Regions from separate parts of the Streptomyces sp. NBC_01092 genome, predicted to be linked through region 2. Evidence: riboswitches for the same ligand, from Rfam matches in the RefSeq annotation. Region 2 holds a riboswitch; the other holds the start of a gene.

Region 1 (7,580 bases), 1.1 Mb from region 2:
GCGGGGACATCGTGCGCGGGCGGGTCCTGGTGAACTGCGCCGGGCTGTACTGCGACGAGGTGGCCCGGATGACGGGGGACGAGCCGGAGGTGCGGATCGTGCCGTTCCGGGGGGAGTACTACTCCCTGGCGCGGCCCGAGCTGGTGCGGGGGCTGGTGTATCCGGTGCCGGATCCGGCGTTTCCGTTCCTCGGGGTGCATCTCACGCGCGGGATCGACGGGGGCGTGCACATCGGGCCGAACGCTGTGCCGGCGCTGGCCCGGGAAGGGTACGGGTGGGGTGTCGTGCGGCCGCGGGAGGTCGGGGCGACGGTGGCGTGGCCCGGGGTGTGGCGGATGGCTCGGCGGCACTGGCGGTACGGCGTGGGGGAGCTGCGGCGGTCGGTGTCCAAGGGGGCGTTCACCGTGGCGGTGCGGAGGCTGTTGCCGGCCGTGACTGCCGATGACCTGGTGCCTGCGGCTGCGGGGGTGCGGGCGCAGGCGGTGTTGCGGGACGGGGGGCTGGTGGATGACTTTCTGATCCGGGAGGGGGCTCGGGCCGTGCATGTGCTGAATGCGCCGAGTCCTGCGGCGACGGCTTCGTTGCCGATCGGGCGGGAGGTCGCGCGGAGGGCGTTGGCGGTGTTGGAGGGGAGCTGACGGGCCTCGTCCTCATAGGCCGGACGGGCCTGGTCCTCAAAGGCCTGACGGGCCTCGCCCTCAAAGGCCGGAAAAGGCCGGACGACGCTGACAGGTGCGCACCGGCACCCCGAAGTCCCGCCCCCCGTAAAATCGACCCCACTGTGTCTGATTTCCTCAACGCCCCCGAAGCCCCCCAGCCCGGCAGCCTCCGTCAGTCCGAGGCGTCGGGCGAGCATGATCATCACCTTCCCGGTGTGTCCGTTCGGCATACCCGAGCCAAGGGTGAGCCACGGTTTCCGGACGGGCCCAAGGCCGATCCGGCCGGGTCGCACTTCGAGCGGCGGATCCGGAGTTTTCAGCCGCGGCGCAGCAGGGTGACCGCGGGGCAGGCGGACGCGTTGCAGCGGCTGTGGCCCAAGTGGGGGCTGGACATCGACGGGCAGAGTGTCGTCGACCTGGGCGAGCTGTTCGGGAACGGCAATCCGGTCGTGCTGGAGATCGGCTTCGGCATGGGCGAGGCCACGGCGCAGATGGCCGCCGGCGACCCCGGCACCAACATCCTCGCCGTCGACGTCCACACCCCGGGGCAGGGGAATCTGCTCAACCTCGCCGACCACCACGGCCTGGACAACGTCCGCGTGGGCAACGGCGACGCCATCATCCTGCTGCGCGAGATGCTCACCCCCGACTCCCTCGACGGGCTGCGCGTCTACTTCCCGGACCCCTGGCCCAAGAAGCGGCACCACAAGCGGCGGCTCATCCAGCCCGAGTTCCTCGGCCTCGCCGCGACCCGGCTGAAGCCCGGCGCCCTGGTGCACTGCGCCACCGACTGGGAGCCGTACGCCGAACAGATGCTCGAAGTGCTGACCGCGCATCCCGACTTCGAGAACACCTGCTCCGACGGCGATTTCGCGCCCCGTCCCGAGTTCCGGCCGCTGACCCGTTTCGAGGGCCAGGGACTGGACAAGGGTCATGTGGTGAACGACCTGCTCTTCCGCCGCGTACAGCGGTAGGAGCAGCGGGAAGAACAGCACCGACGACACCATCGACAGCAGCACCGACAGCCACCTCCACCGGCGCCCGAGCCCTCTCGCGCTGCTGCGGGCGGCGCCCCTGCCTCGTTAGGGTCAATGCCGTGGCCACCTGTCCCCCGTACCCGACGCACCCCACCGGTCCCACCGGCGGCGCACTGCGGCACGCGCACTGGTGGCAGAGGCGATGGGTGCGTTACAGCGCGCTCAGCACCCTCCTCGCGCTGTCCGGGCTGGTCATCCTCGCCCTGGTGCGCGAGCAGACCGGCACCGAGGGGTTCCTGGTCGGGCTCGGGCTCGCCGTCCTGCCCGTGCCGCTGCTGGTCGCCGCCTTCCGCTGGCTGGACCGCGTCGAGCCGGGCCCCTGGCGCAATCTGCTGTTCTCCTTCGCCTGGGGCGCCTGCGCGGCGGCGCTCATAGCGATCGTCGCCAACAGCTTCGCGACCCGGTGGATAGCGACGGCCACCGCCGATCCGTCGCACGCGGACACCCTCGGCGCGACCGTCATAGCGCCCATCGTGGAGGAGCTGGCCAAGGCCGCGGCCATACTGCTCGTCTTTCTCTTCCGGCGACGGGACTTCACCGGGATCGTCGACGGCGTGGTGATAGCCGGGGTCACCGCCACCGGTTTCGCCTTCACCGAGAACATCCTTTACCTCGGTACCGCCTTCGGTACCGACCAGCTCACCGGCGACCGCGGCATCGCCTCCGTCACGGCGGCGACCTTCTTCGTCCGCGTGATCATGTCGCCCTTCGCGCACCCGCTCTTCACCGTCCTGACCGGCATCGGCTTCGGCATCGCCGCGCTGTCGGGCGAGCGCCAGCACGTGCGCCGCGTCCTGCTCCCGTTCCTCGGGCTCTTGCTCGCCATGGGCATGCACGCGATGTGGAACGGCTCCTCGACCTTCGGCGAGTACGGCTTCTTCGCCGTGTACGCGGCCTTCATGGTGCCCGCGTTCGGCCTGCTGACCTGGCTGGTGATCTGGACCCGGCAGCGCGAGCTGCGGACGGTGCGCGAGGAGCTGCCCGCCTACGTCGTCGCCGGGTGGCTGTCGCCGAGCGAGCCGTTCGTGCTGGGCTCGATGCGGGACCGGCGGGTGGCCCGGCAGTACGCGCGACACCGGGGCGGGCGGCCGGCGGCGCGGGCGGTGGCGCAGTACGAGGCCTACGCCACGTCGCTGGCGTTCCTACGGCACCGGGGGCGCCGCGGACGGGCCGGCGCGGACTTCGTCGTACGGGAACAGGAGTTGCTGCACGAGCTGTGGCACCGCCGGGAGTTCGCCCGCCCGGCCCTGGAACACGCGGCCGCCGCACAGGCCGGGCCGCGGCACGAGCACGGGTACGGCCATGGCTACGGCCACCCGGCGCCGCTCCCGATGCCGGTCCACTGGCAGTCGTACGGCCAGGTCAACGCGCCCTCGTACGGGCCCGCGTACGGACAGACGGCGCCGTACCCCGCGTACAACCCGTATCGGACCTGACCGGGCCGGGGCGCGCGAAGGGCGTCCCCGGGAAGAGCGATCGAGCCACACACCGAACCGGCGGCCCTGGCGTCGGGGGGTCGTCGCCAGGACCGCCGGGGATCAGAAGTGGATACCCGTCGAGGGGTGCCTCAGGGGGTGAGCCCCTTGCCCTGGAGCCACGCCATCGGGTCGATGCCGTTCGTGCTGCCACCGGGGTGCACCTCGAGGTGCAGGTGGGCGCCGGTCACGTTGCCCGTCGCGCCCACGCGGCCGATCACGTCGCCCGTGTTGACCTTCTGGCCCACGCTGACGCTGATCGAGGACTGGTGCGCGAACCAGAGCTCGGTGCCGTCATCGAGGGTGATCTCCGTCTTGTAGCCGTACGAGCCGTCCCAGCCGGCGAAGGTGACCGTGCCGGAGTGGATCGCCTTGATCAGCGTCCCGGTGGGGGCGGCGAAGTCGAGGCCCGTGTGGTACCCGGAGGACCAGTAGGCGCCGGCCTGACCGAACGTCGAGGTGATCGTGTACGAGGAGGTCGGCAGCGTGTACTGCTTGGCCAGCTCGGCGAGGCGCTCGGCCTCGGCCTTCTTGCGGGCCTCCTCCTCGGCGGCTGCCTTCGCGGCGGCGGCCTTGGCCTCGGCCTCCTTCTCCGCCTTGGCGGCCGCTGCGGTGGCCTCCTTCTCGGCGGCGGCGACGGCGGCCGCGGCGGCCTTGCTGTCGATCTGGTCCTGCTGGAGCTCGGCCTGCGCGATGATCCGGCTGCGCAGCGCCTCACCGGCGTCGGAGGTGCCCTGCGGGGTCTCCTCGACGGTCTCGCCCATGGTGCTGAGCGCGGTGGCCGTGTCCTCGGCGGGCTCGTCGGAGGAGTCGTCGGAGATCAGGGGCAGGTCGGGCATGGTGATGGCGACCGGCGGCTTGCCGCTGTTCGCGCTGGCCATGCCGCCCGCGCCGACGGCGGCTATGACGCCTACGCCGAGAACGGTGGAGCTGCGGGCGAGTCCCCCGCCACGCTGCTTGGAGACGCGGTGCCTGCCACGGACGGGACGAAGGGACTCCGAGGTCGGGTTCCACTCCTCGTACGGGCCCTCGTCGGTGCGGTAGCTGTCGTAGCCGAAGGTGTCGGTGTTGCGCTGACTCGGCACGAACGGGGCTTGCGGGGCAGGCCGGTTGGACGCCACGTGGGCGTACTCCTTTCCTTCCTTCTCGCCTACCGGGTTAGCTGACGGGTTCGGAGCAGGAAGGTCTCCTACGCGCGTATACCAACCGTGCTTCCACGGTGGAATCCGTGCGATTCACCCCAAGGTGGTGGTTCCCCGGTTCCCTTGCGGGATTCGGCGCGTGCGCACGGAGCCGACTCTTGTGACGGCTGGGACGACCGCGCTGCGTTATCGAACGTTAATAGACGCGGGGTGCGGATTCCAAGCTGTTCCTCTTGATCATTAACGATTTTCGCCTGGACTTACGGGTCATGACCGGCCCAAAACGGGCGAGTTGGCCAAGGTTCAGCAGCCACATAGGTATTGACGGTGTGTCAGTTGTTATGCGGAGGGCGGTCACTCGATCACCCCGGGTGATGACGATCAAGGTCGCCGTACGGCCATGAGGGCCATGTCGTCCGCCATTCCTCCTCCGGAGTGCCGGCGGACCTCCACCGAAAGCACACCGAGCAGCTCGCCCGGGTCGCGCAGCGCGTTGGCGCGCCCCGCGAGGCCCGTCTCGGGCTCGTAGAACCGCCCGCCGCCGTCCCGCGCCTCGGAGAGCCCGTCGGTGTACAGCAGCAGCGTGGCCCCGCGTGGGAAGCCTGCCTCGTCGGCCCGGTCGGGCCAGGTGCCGAGCTCGTCCATGCCGAGCGGCAGGGCGGGCTCGGTGGCGGGCAGCGGGCGTACGGTGCCGTCGGCGTACAGCAGCAGGGGCGTCGGATGCCCGCGGTTGACGAGGCGGACGATCCCGCCGCCGTGGGGCAGCTCGGCGAGCACGACGGTGGTGAAGCCCTCGCGGGACTCGTCCCCGTCCCGCCGGGTGCGCTCGCGCGCGAGCGCCCGCTCCAGTCGCTGGGCGACCGCCTCCAGCGTGGCCTCCTGCTCCGCGGCCTCCCGGAAGGCCCCGATCACGACGGCGACCGCCCCGACCGCTCCCATGCCCTTGCCGCGCACGTCCCCCACGACCAGCCGGACGCCGTGCGGGCTGTCCTGCACCGCGTACAGGTCCCCGCCGATGGAGGCGCCCTCCTGGGCCGCCTCGTAACGCGCGGCGATCCGGAACCCGCCGATCCGCTCGGCGGGTTCGGGCAGCACGGCGCGCTGGGCGGCCTCGGCGATCTCGCGGACGGACGCGAGGCGCTCGTCGCTGCGGCGCACGAGGAGGTTGATGAGGACGGCGAGCACGGAGACGACCACGACGGTGACCACCTCGGTGATCACCTCCGCGCGCGAGAGGCCGCCACCCAGGCCGCGCATCACGAGCAGTACGGCGACGGCCACGGCGCCCGTGATCACCGTGCCGCGCTGCGAGTAAAGAGGGGCGGCGACCAGGGGCGCGGCGGTGAAGAAGGGGGCGCCGGTGACGTCCGTGGGCGTGGCGTGGTCGTACACCGCTCCGGCCGCGATCAGCAGGGCGGGGAGCAGCCGGACGAACCGGCGTGCGTAGGAGATCCGCCGTTGCTCCACCTGACCAGGGTTGCCGAAGCGGGGGCGGGGAGCGAGCGCTGGGAGCCGACCGGGAAAACACTCAGGGCCGGAACTGATGAGTTCCGGCCCTGAGTCTTCAGTAGCGGGGACAGGATTTGAACCTGCGACCTCTGGGTTATGAGCCCAGCGAGCTACCGAGCTGCTCCACCCCGCGTCGTTGACTCAATAGTACGCCATCCGCGAGGCCCGAAGCACACACGTTTCCAGGGAACCGCCCTGAACAGGACTTTTCGGGCGCTCGTGCGACCCAGGTCACGTCCAGGCACCCGGGCGGCACCTAGGCGCCTCAGGGCAGCAGGTGTGCATTGGGCGCCTTGGCCCGCTCCTCGTACTCCGGCAGGACCAGGACATCCACGCCCTGCGCCGCGAGCATCCCGCTCCCGTCGGCCCCCGCCACGAAGGTGTCCGGCTCGCGCCAGGCCGTCACCACCCGGCGGACCCCCGCCGCAAGGATCAGCCGCGCGCAGGGCAGGGGCCGGGACGAGCGGTGCGTGCACGGCTCCAGGCTGCTGTACACCGTCGCGGACGCGAGCCGCGGATCCCCGGTCGCGATCTTCGCCAGTGCCGCCTCCTCGGCGTGCACCACGAGGTCGCCGCCCTCCCGGGAGTGCCCGCGCGCCAGCTCGGTCCCGTCGGCCGCCACGACCACCGCGCCGACGCTGAAGGCCGTCTCCGACGGCGGGCACTGCGCGGCCAGCTCGCACGCCAGCGCCATCCAGTGCCGGTCCGCGGCAGCGGGGAGGGTGCCGGTGCCGGGCGCCGTCGGCGCGTAGCGCATCAGCACGACGTCCTCGATACGGCGCGACTCCAGCAGGCGCAGCCGCCCGCCCTGGTAGCCGCCCGGCCCGAACAGCCGCGGCGCCTCGGGGTCGCCCACGAACAGCGGCGCCAGCACCAGCTGCAACTCGTCCGCGAGCCCCTGCCGCATCAGCTGCGTGTGGATCGTGCCGCCGCCCTCGACCATCAGCCGCTCCACGCCGCGCGCCTCGCGCAGGTGCGCCAGCAGGCCCCGCCAGTCCAGCTCCGGGCCCAGCGCGACGATGTCCGCCGCGACCGGCGCCCGGCGCAGGCGCTCCGCGCCCTTCTCCGTCGTGTAGACGATCTTCTCGCCGCCGGTGTGCCAGAAGTTCGCCGCGGGGTCCAGCTCGCCGGACGCGCTGACCGTGACCTTCAGCGGATACTCCGGCCTGCCCGCATCCACCCGCGCGGCCCGCCGATCGGCCGAGTTCACCAGCAGCCGCGGATTGTCCGCCCGGATCGTGCCGGCGCCGATCAGGATCGCGTCCACGGACGCACGGACCTCGTCGACCCGGTCGAAGTCGGCCGGGCTGGACAGGAGCAGGCGCTCGGGGGTGGTGTCGTCGAGGTAGCCGTCCAGGGAGACGGCGGCGGACAGCAGGACGTAGGGGTACGACGGCATCGGCGCGCTCTCCGGCTCGGCAGACTCGGTCTTGGTTCAAGTTTGAAACAAACCTACACTGGTCGTATGACGACTCGCTGGCTCACCCCCGAGGAGCAGCGCGCCTGGCGCGCGTACATCGGCGCCGTCCACCTCATGGAGGACGCCATGGACCGGCAGCTCCAGCAGGAGACCGGCATGCCGCACATGTACTACTCCATCCTCTCCACCCTGTCCGAGTCCCCGGAACGCCGGCTTCGGATGACCGATCTCGCGGAACGGCTGAAGATCACCCGCAGCCGGCTGACGTACGCCGTGACGCGGCTGGAGAAGGACGGCCTGGTCCTGCGCGAGAACTGCGACTGGGACAAGCGGGGCAG
Region 2 (7,580 bases):
TAGTCGGCCTGGTACGGCACGCCGACGATCGCGCCGGGCGTGCAGGAGCCGGTCGGGGCCACGCCGCCGACGGTGTTCAGCCGCAGGATCTCCGCGGTGTCGGCGAGCAGGCCGTGGTGCTTGCCGGACTGAGTGGCCTTCAGGTCGAGCTCGGGAATGTTCTTGTCGCCGTTCGGGGTCTTGGAGATGACGGCCCCGGTCACCGCGCTGCCGTCCCGCGCGATCCACTGCGGCGTACCGGAGTTGGGCGCCACGAAGGAGTGCGCGATACGGCCCCCGAGGACGGCGCTGACGTCCCGCTGGGCGAACGCGTACCCGCCGCCCTCGGCCGGCTTGCACTCGTAGATCTGCTTGCCCTTGATGACGGACGCCTGGAAGTTGTGGAGCGCGTCACGGAAGTCGAACTTGGCGACGGTGACCTTGTGGAGCTGCCCCCGCACGGCGCCGCCCGGGAACTGGGCGGTGTGGAGGTTGGCGTAGAAGGAACTCGGGTCGGTCTTCAGGGCGTTGAGCAGGACAGGGTCCTTCACGGTGACGGTCCCCGTGACGCTGTGCCCCTTGCTCTTGCCGAGGAGGCCGCCGAAGTCGACCTTGATGCCGCCGTTGGTGCCCTTGGCGCCCTGGTGGATGTGGAGGGCGGTCGGCTTGCCGGTGGCGCGCCAGGTGACGGCGACGGACACCTTGTCGCCCTTGACCTTCACGAACTGCACGGCGGCACCGTCCTTGTCCCCGACGGCGGGCCCACCCGCCACGGGCACCTCGTTCGCCCCGCGCAGGCTGGCGGCGAGGACGGTGCCCCCGCTGCCGCCACCGAGGGTCCCGCTCTGGCTCACGATCCCCTGTGCGTCGCCTGCGGCGTGCCCCGCGTGGTCGGCGCGGTCACCTCCAGCGGCGAAGGCGGGAATCACCGCGGCGGCGACACCACCGGCGGCAGCCACCGCGACAGCGGTGACGATCAGGCTCTTACGGCGCTTCGAAAACGTCGTCTTCATGCCCATGATGTTGTTTTCTCCCCGTAGTGCTGCTGACGCCCCCTGCGTCAGCTTCTGGGCATTCATACGGAGGCGATCTGAGTTTGGACTCAGTCCAACGATGTGACGTGCATCACTCTCGTCGGCCTGTCTGGCGTTGGAAGCCAACCCTCGCCATCCCCAACCCCCACCCACCCGGCAGGGGCTTTACCTCCCAACGCGGGCCCGCACCTCTCACCGCCGGCCCGCACATCTCAGCCCGTCCGGCGTTTGAGGACGAGGCCCGTTCAGGGCCGTTGGGGGTCCAGGGGGCGGAGCCCCTTGGTGGGGTCGAAGGGGCGGAGTCCTTGTGGGGGTCCCCCCTGCTCGCAGAGCTTGGGGGAGGGACGGGTAGGGGCGGCGGGGGCGAAAACCTACCCGGCCCGATGCACCACCGCGTCGCACAACTCCATCAACGCAGCCTTGGCATCAATATCCGGCAACGGCGCCAACGCGGCCCGCGCATCCTCCGCATACCGCACCGTGTCCCGCCGAGCCTGCTCCAACGCCGGATGCACCCGAAGCTGAGCCACGGCCTCCGCAAGCCGCGCGTCGTCATTCAGATCGGACTCCAGCAGCTCGCACAGCGCGACATCCTCCGCCAGCCCCAACCGCTCGGCCCGCTCCCGCAACCGCAGCACGGGCAAGGTCGAGATCCCCTCCCGAAGATCCGTCCCCGGCGTCTTCCCGGACTCGCGCGAGTCGCTCGCGATGTCCAGCACGTCGTCCGCCAGCTGGAAGGCGATACCCAGCCGCTCCCCGTACTGCGTGAGCACATCGACCACCCTCTCGTCGGCGCCCGACATCATCGCCCCGAACCGGCACGACACCGCCACAAGCGACCCGGTCTTGCCGCTGAGCACATCGAGATAGTGCTCCACGGGATCGCGCCCGTCCTGCGGCCCCGCCGTCTCCAGGATCTGCCCGGTGACCAGCCGCTCGAACGCCTCGGCCTGCACCCGCACCGCCTCGGGCCCGAGGTCGGCGAGGATGTGCGAGGCCCGCGCGAAGAGGAAGTCGCCGGTCAGTACGGCAACCGAGTTCCCCCAGCGGGTGTTCGCACTCTCGACGCCTCGCCGTACGGCGGCCACGTCCATCACGTCGTCGTGGTACAGCGTCGCCAGATGGGTGAGCTCCACGACCACCGCCGACGGCACGACCCCCGGCGCGTAGGTGTCCCCGAACTGGGCAGCGAGCATCACGAGCAGCGGCCGGAACCGCTTGCCACCCGCCCGCACCAGATGCTGGGCGGCCTCCGTGATGAAGGGGACCTCACTCTTGGTGGCTTCGAGCAATCCCTCCTCGACAGCCGTCAATCCGGCCTGGACATCGGCTTCCAGAGCCTGGTCCCGCACGCTCAGCCCGAACGGCCCGACGACGGTCACGAGGGGTCTCCTGTCTGCTGGTGTCCACTGGCGGTTACACGGTTTGTCGATAGGTCGCTGCCATCACTCAAGTCAGCGTATCCGGTCAGGTTTCGATCACCGATGCCGCCCACCCGTCCACCACGGGCAGTATTGGATCACGACCGGTATGTTTTTGATCACGTGATAAGGCGGGATATCCATCGACTTATAGGGAAGTAGCCGCCTCTGCCCTGAACCGAAGTCGGCGTCGAGCCCGAGAGCGGTCGCCCACGGCGGTATGGGCATGTCGGCCGGAACCGCGGCCTGGCGTCTCCGCCACCTACGGCACCCTCGTCCATTGGTCTCCGTTGCCGGCGGCCGGCTCGGCGACCGCATCCTCGGCTCGTACCGCGCCGGTGCCGTGGGGCGACAAGTTCTACCGCACCGACGACGAGCGCCGGGACGCCGGCTTCGCCCTCTACTCCATGGCGATCAACGGCGTCTTCGCGGGCCCGCTGATCACCGGCTGGCTCGGCGACCACAGGGGCTGGCACTGGGGCTTCTCGGCCGCCGCCATCGGCACGACATTCGGCCTGGTCCAGTACGTCCTCGGCCGCCGCCGCCTGGCCAGGCGGAAGCACGCCGCCGAGTTCGCGCCGGACCCCGACGCCATGCGCCGGGCGATCCGCCCGATCGTTACGGGCCTCGTCAGCACTGCCACCATCGCCGTCCTCCTCGCGGCCGCCGGCCGGCTCCCCATGGACCGCTTCGTCGACCTGCTCACCCTCGTCTCGGTGATCGCAATCGGGGTCGCCCTCGGCGGCCTGTCCTTCCTGCTGATGGCCCTCCCGACCTCGGGCCACTCCTCCGACGCCGCGTCGCGCGGGCTGCGCCGCACGATGCACCCGGTGCACTGACCGGACGGGGGCCTTGCTCATGCGCATCCGTACGTCCTTCCCCTACGAACGACCCACCACGACCTCCGCATCCCGCTCCGGGACGGGCCCCTGCTCTACGCGCGCGTGGCGCCCTGTCACGAACGAGCCCCTACCGGCGCTCCTCGCCGACGGCGTCGAGGTCGTCAACTGGCCCGCGGCGCAACCCTGATGCGACGGCAAGGTCGGTATGTTCGGCATCTCATGGAGCTTCAACTCCCTCCAGATCGCGGCCCTCGCCCGAACCGCTCAAGGCGATCGTCACGGTCTGCTCCACGGACGACCGCTATGACAACGACGTGCACTACACGGGAGGTTCCGCCCTCGCGGTCGACATCCACGCCTGGTCGGCGACGATGCTCGACTTCGTCTCCCGCCCGCCCGATCCGCGGTACCTCGGCGACGCGTGGCGGGGGCATGTGGCGGGGCGGCTGGAGGCCGTCGACCCGTTCATCCACACCTCGTTGGAGCGCCAGAGACGCGACCGACCGGGTCCGCGGCCTGCCGCCGGGCCCGGCGATCGGCTTCCTGCAGGAGGCGCTGCGCTGGTGGGACCACTGACTGAAGGGCGCGACCACGGGCGTCATGGCCGAGCCCCTGCTCAGCTCGTACGTCAGCGACTGGCACGCCCAGCCACGGTGTACGCCGCCCCGCCCGGCAGCTGGGTCAGCGAGCCGGCCTCGCCCTCTCCCCACGTGCGCGACGTGACGTACGCCCTCCAGGGCGCCCCCGCCCTGGTGCGCTCCCCCATGCACACCCGCCTGGACGCCGGCCGCTTCTTCCCCTTCGGCAACGACGCCGACCTGCCGCCCGACCAGCCTGAGGAGGACGCGCGTTCGGCGTGCTTCGACTTCGAAGTGGGCGAGGAGACCTGGGTGTTGGGACGGCCGAAGGTGCGGCTGCGGCTGACGTCGGAGGTGCGCGCGGGCAGGTCGTCGCTGGAGACGTACACGATCGACGAGTCGGACCCGCTGTCGGCCCGCGCCCGCTCGGAGTGGTCGATCCGGCTGCACCGGCCGGAGCCCGCGTGGGACACGACGGTGCGTACACGCTCGGAAATCAGCCACGAAAAGGGGCATTTCGCCACCCCCCAACGAGGCCAGCCACACGAAGGGCGAAGAGGTTCTTTACCGCCGAACACGGGAAAAACGGACCCCACGGACAGCCGGTTAAAGGTGAGTTGGAGGCATTGCCCGATTTGCCACTCTTGCGCTCACCAGTGAGTTGGGTCACTCGGGCCGAGTCCGGCACCCGACCCGGCACACCCCCTTCCCTCCTTGCGCCGAACGTAAGTTGAGGGTTGGCAACCGCAAAGGATCAAGCACCCCATTCACACCAGACCATGGTCAAACGGCATGACAGCCCCCCATGGCACTTGTTCCGGGCATGTGCTCTCGCATACGTTCCCGCTCGTCGGGCGGACGCCGAATCCTGCCGCCGCCCGAGTCATCCCCGACGAACACACACGCGCGGCAGGAGCGGGGGACCCAGGTAAGTCGCCGGACCGGACGCCTTGATGGCGCACCGGCACGGCTAGGGGTGAAGGCGCGCCGCCGCAGGGCGGCGCGTCCGGGCATCTCCCGCCCGAACCCGACAGCTCACCTCGCAGGCGCCGGAGAGGAACAGCGCCATGCCCCGAGGCAAACACCGCCGCCCCCGCACCAACCCGCTCACCCGCCGCGTCATCGTCGCCGGTACCGGCACCGCCGCCCTCGCCCTCCCCCTGATGAGCGCGACCACCGCCGGCGCCGCGGAGTCTTCCGCAGCCACGGTCGGGTCCGTCACGTACACCACCAAGAAGGGCGACTCGCTCTACGGCATCGCGGACCGCTACGACGCCCAGGGCGGCTGGAAGCAGCTCTACAAGGACAACCGCAAGGCCATCGGCGACAACCCCCGGCTCATCCACACGGGCCTCGAGCTGAAGGTCCGGACGACCAAGAAGGTCAGCTCGCCGGGCAAGACGGCCGACCATGCGTCTGCACCCGCCAAGAAGTCCTCCGTCGCCCAGGCCACCCAGGCCTCCGTGAAGACGTTCCCGGACAACCTCGACGGCTGGATCCGCAACGCTCTGGACATTATGGGGCAGAACGGAATCCCCGGTTCGTACGAGGGCATTCACCGCAACATCATGCGTGAGTCGTCCGGCAACCCGCTGGCCATCAACAACTGGGACTCCAACGCAGTGGCGGGCACCCCCTCCAAGGGCCTCCTCCAGGTCATCGACCCCACCTTCGCGAGCTACCACGTGCCGGGGACCGTGTACGACCCCTTCAACCCGGTCGCGAACATCGTGGCCGCGTGCAACTACGCAGCCGCGCGTTACGGCTCGATCGACAACGTGAACGGGCCGTACTAAACCGGGCACAGACTTAGTACCTATTAGGCCCAATTCGCCCCTATTGGGCGAAGTCGACCAGGCTGCCCGCGAACAGTCTCTCGAGGACGACGGCGATGCCGTCGTCCTCGTTCGAGAGGGTGATCTCGTCGGCGACCGCCTTGAGTTCGGGATGCGCGTTGGCCATCGCGACCCCGCGGGCGGCCCAGTCGAACATGGGGATGTCGTTGGGCATGTCCCCGAAGGCGATGGTCTCGCGCGGACCGAGCCCGAGATGCTCGGCGGCGAGCGCGAGACCGGTCGCCTTGGTGATGCCGCATGGCTGGAGTTCGACGGTGCCCGGTCCCGACATGGTGACCGTCGCGAGCGAACCGACCACCGAGCGCGCTGTCGCCGCCAACTCGTCGTCCGACAGGGTCGGATGGCGCAGCAGCACCTTGCTGATCGGCTCGCACCACAGGTCGTCGCGGCGCTCGACGCGTACGGCGGGCAGCGTGGGGTGCGGCATCAGATACCCGGGCTCGATGAGCGTGAGCCCGTCGACGCCGTCCTGGTCGACGGCCGCGTACACCTGGCCCGCCTCGGCCTCGATCTTGCCGAGCGCGGTCTCCGCCAGCTCCCGGTCCAGCGTCACGGACCACAGCAGACGGTCCGCTCCGGCGTCGTACAACTGCGCGCCCTGTCCGCACACCGCGAGCCCCCTGCTGCCCAGGTCGTCGAGCAGCGGCCGCACTCTGGGCGCCGGCCGTCCCGTGACGACGAGGTGCTGGGCACCGGCAGCCGCCGCCCGCGCGAGCGCGTCGACGGTCCGGTCGGAGAGCGTGTCGTCACCTCGGAGCAGCGTCCCGTCCAGGTCAGTGGCGATGAGTGAATATGCGATGGGTGGGGCCATGATCAGAGAATACGGACAGGACGCCCCATCGACTCGACCTGAACCGGACGGCTGCTGCGTTCACATGTGTTGACACCTGTTCCGGTTCCCTTTCTGCCTCCGCATGCACAACTTCCTTCCGCCCATGGCGATTTCACTCCCACGTGGCCCCGAAGCACCCCCGAGCCCGCGCCGAGGGTGACGACCTGCTGTTTCGCCGGCCTCGGCGACGCGGGATCTCCGTACTGCCAAGGCAGGCGGCTCACCCGTAACGTGTGGCCCGACCACATGGCATACGGAGCGTATGAGAGTGAGGCAGCACCCCATGCCCCCCTTCGATCTCCCCGAGGGCGACCCCTTCGGCACGCACAACCTTCCGTACGGTGTCTTCTCCCTTCCCGGCTCGGACTCCGCACGACGGGTCGGCGTCCGGCTCGGCGACCACGTTCTCGACGCGGGCAAGGCGGCCCACACGCTCGGCTCGCCCTACGCCCCGCTGCTCGCGCAGGACTCCCTGAACCCGCTGCTCGCCGCCGGCCGCACCACCTGGTCCGACGTACGGCGCGCACTGACGGCATGGGTGACGGTCCCGGCGCACCAGGAGGCCATCCGCGACCTCTTCCACCCCCTGTCCTCGGTGACCCTGCACCTCCCCTTCGAGGTCGCCGACTACGTCGACTTCTACGCCTCCGAGAACCACGCCCGGAACGTCGGACAGATCTTCCGCCCCGACGCCGCGGACTCCCTCACCCCCAACTGGAAGCATCTGCCCATCGGTTACCACGGCCGCTCCGGCACCGTGGTGGTGTCCGGCACCGACGTCGTACGCCCGTCGGGCCAGCGCAAGGCCCCCACCGACCCGGCGCCGGTCTTCGGCCCGTCGGTTCGCCTCGACATCGAGGCCGAGGTCGGCTTCGTGGTCGGGACGCCGTCGCGGAGGGGCGAGCCCGTGGCACTGGGCGACTACCGGGAGCACGTCTTCGGCCTGTGCCTGCTCAACGACTGGTCGGCACGCGACATCCAGGCCTGGGAGTACGTCCCCCTCGGCCCCTTCCTCGGCAAGTCCTTCACCACGTCGGT

What was found. Region 2 has a riboswitch for cyclic di-AMP ahead of OG254_RS28800 (transglycosylase SLT domain-containing protein). Riboswitches for the same ligand answer to the same signal wherever they lie in the genome.
Region 1: it holds a riboswitch for cyclic di-AMP, as region 2 does, so the genes downstream of both, OG254_RS23465 (M23 family metallopeptidase) here and OG254_RS28800 (transglycosylase SLT domain-containing protein) in region 2, are expected to answer to the same signal.

What each region holds. Positions count from the first base shown of each region.
Region 1 covers NZ_CP108659.1:5,201,545-5,209,124, forward strand. Annotated here, with positions in the region: gene lhgO (L-2-hydroxyglutarate oxidase) at 1-638, shown strand, start outside; gene trmB (tRNA (guanosine(46)-N7)-methyltransferase TrmB) at 782-1,633, shown strand; gene OG254_RS23460 (PrsW family intramembrane metalloprotease) at 1,756-3,132, shown strand; gene OG254_RS23465 (M23 family metallopeptidase) at 3,264-4,292, opposite strand; cyclic di-AMP (ydaO/yuaA leader) riboswitch at 4,304-4,461, opposite strand; gene OG254_RS23470 (PP2C family protein-serine/threonine phosphatase) at 4,695-5,780, opposite strand; tRNA gene OG254_RS23475 (tRNA-Met) at 5,882-5,955, opposite strand; gene OG254_RS23480 (dihydrofolate reductase family protein) at 6,088-7,221, opposite strand; gene OG254_RS23485 (MarR family winged helix-turn-helix transcriptional regulator) at 7,288-7,580, shown strand, end outside.
Region 2 covers NZ_CP108659.1:6,301,465-6,309,044, reverse strand. Annotated here, with positions in the region: gene OG254_RS28820 (CHRD domain-containing protein) at 1-992, opposite strand, end outside; gene OG254_RS28815 (polyprenyl synthetase family protein) at 1,385-2,395, opposite strand; partial or broken gene OG254_RS28810 (MFS transporter) at 2,640-3,159, shown strand; partial or broken gene OG254_RS28805 (CocE/NonD family hydrolase) at 3,293-4,464, shown strand; cyclic di-AMP (ydaO/yuaA leader) riboswitch at 4,735-4,916, shown strand; gene OG254_RS28800 (transglycosylase SLT domain-containing protein) at 4,922-5,650, shown strand; gene OG254_RS28795 (HAD family hydrolase) at 5,691-6,521, opposite strand; gene fahA (fumarylacetoacetase) at 6,826-7,580, shown strand, end outside.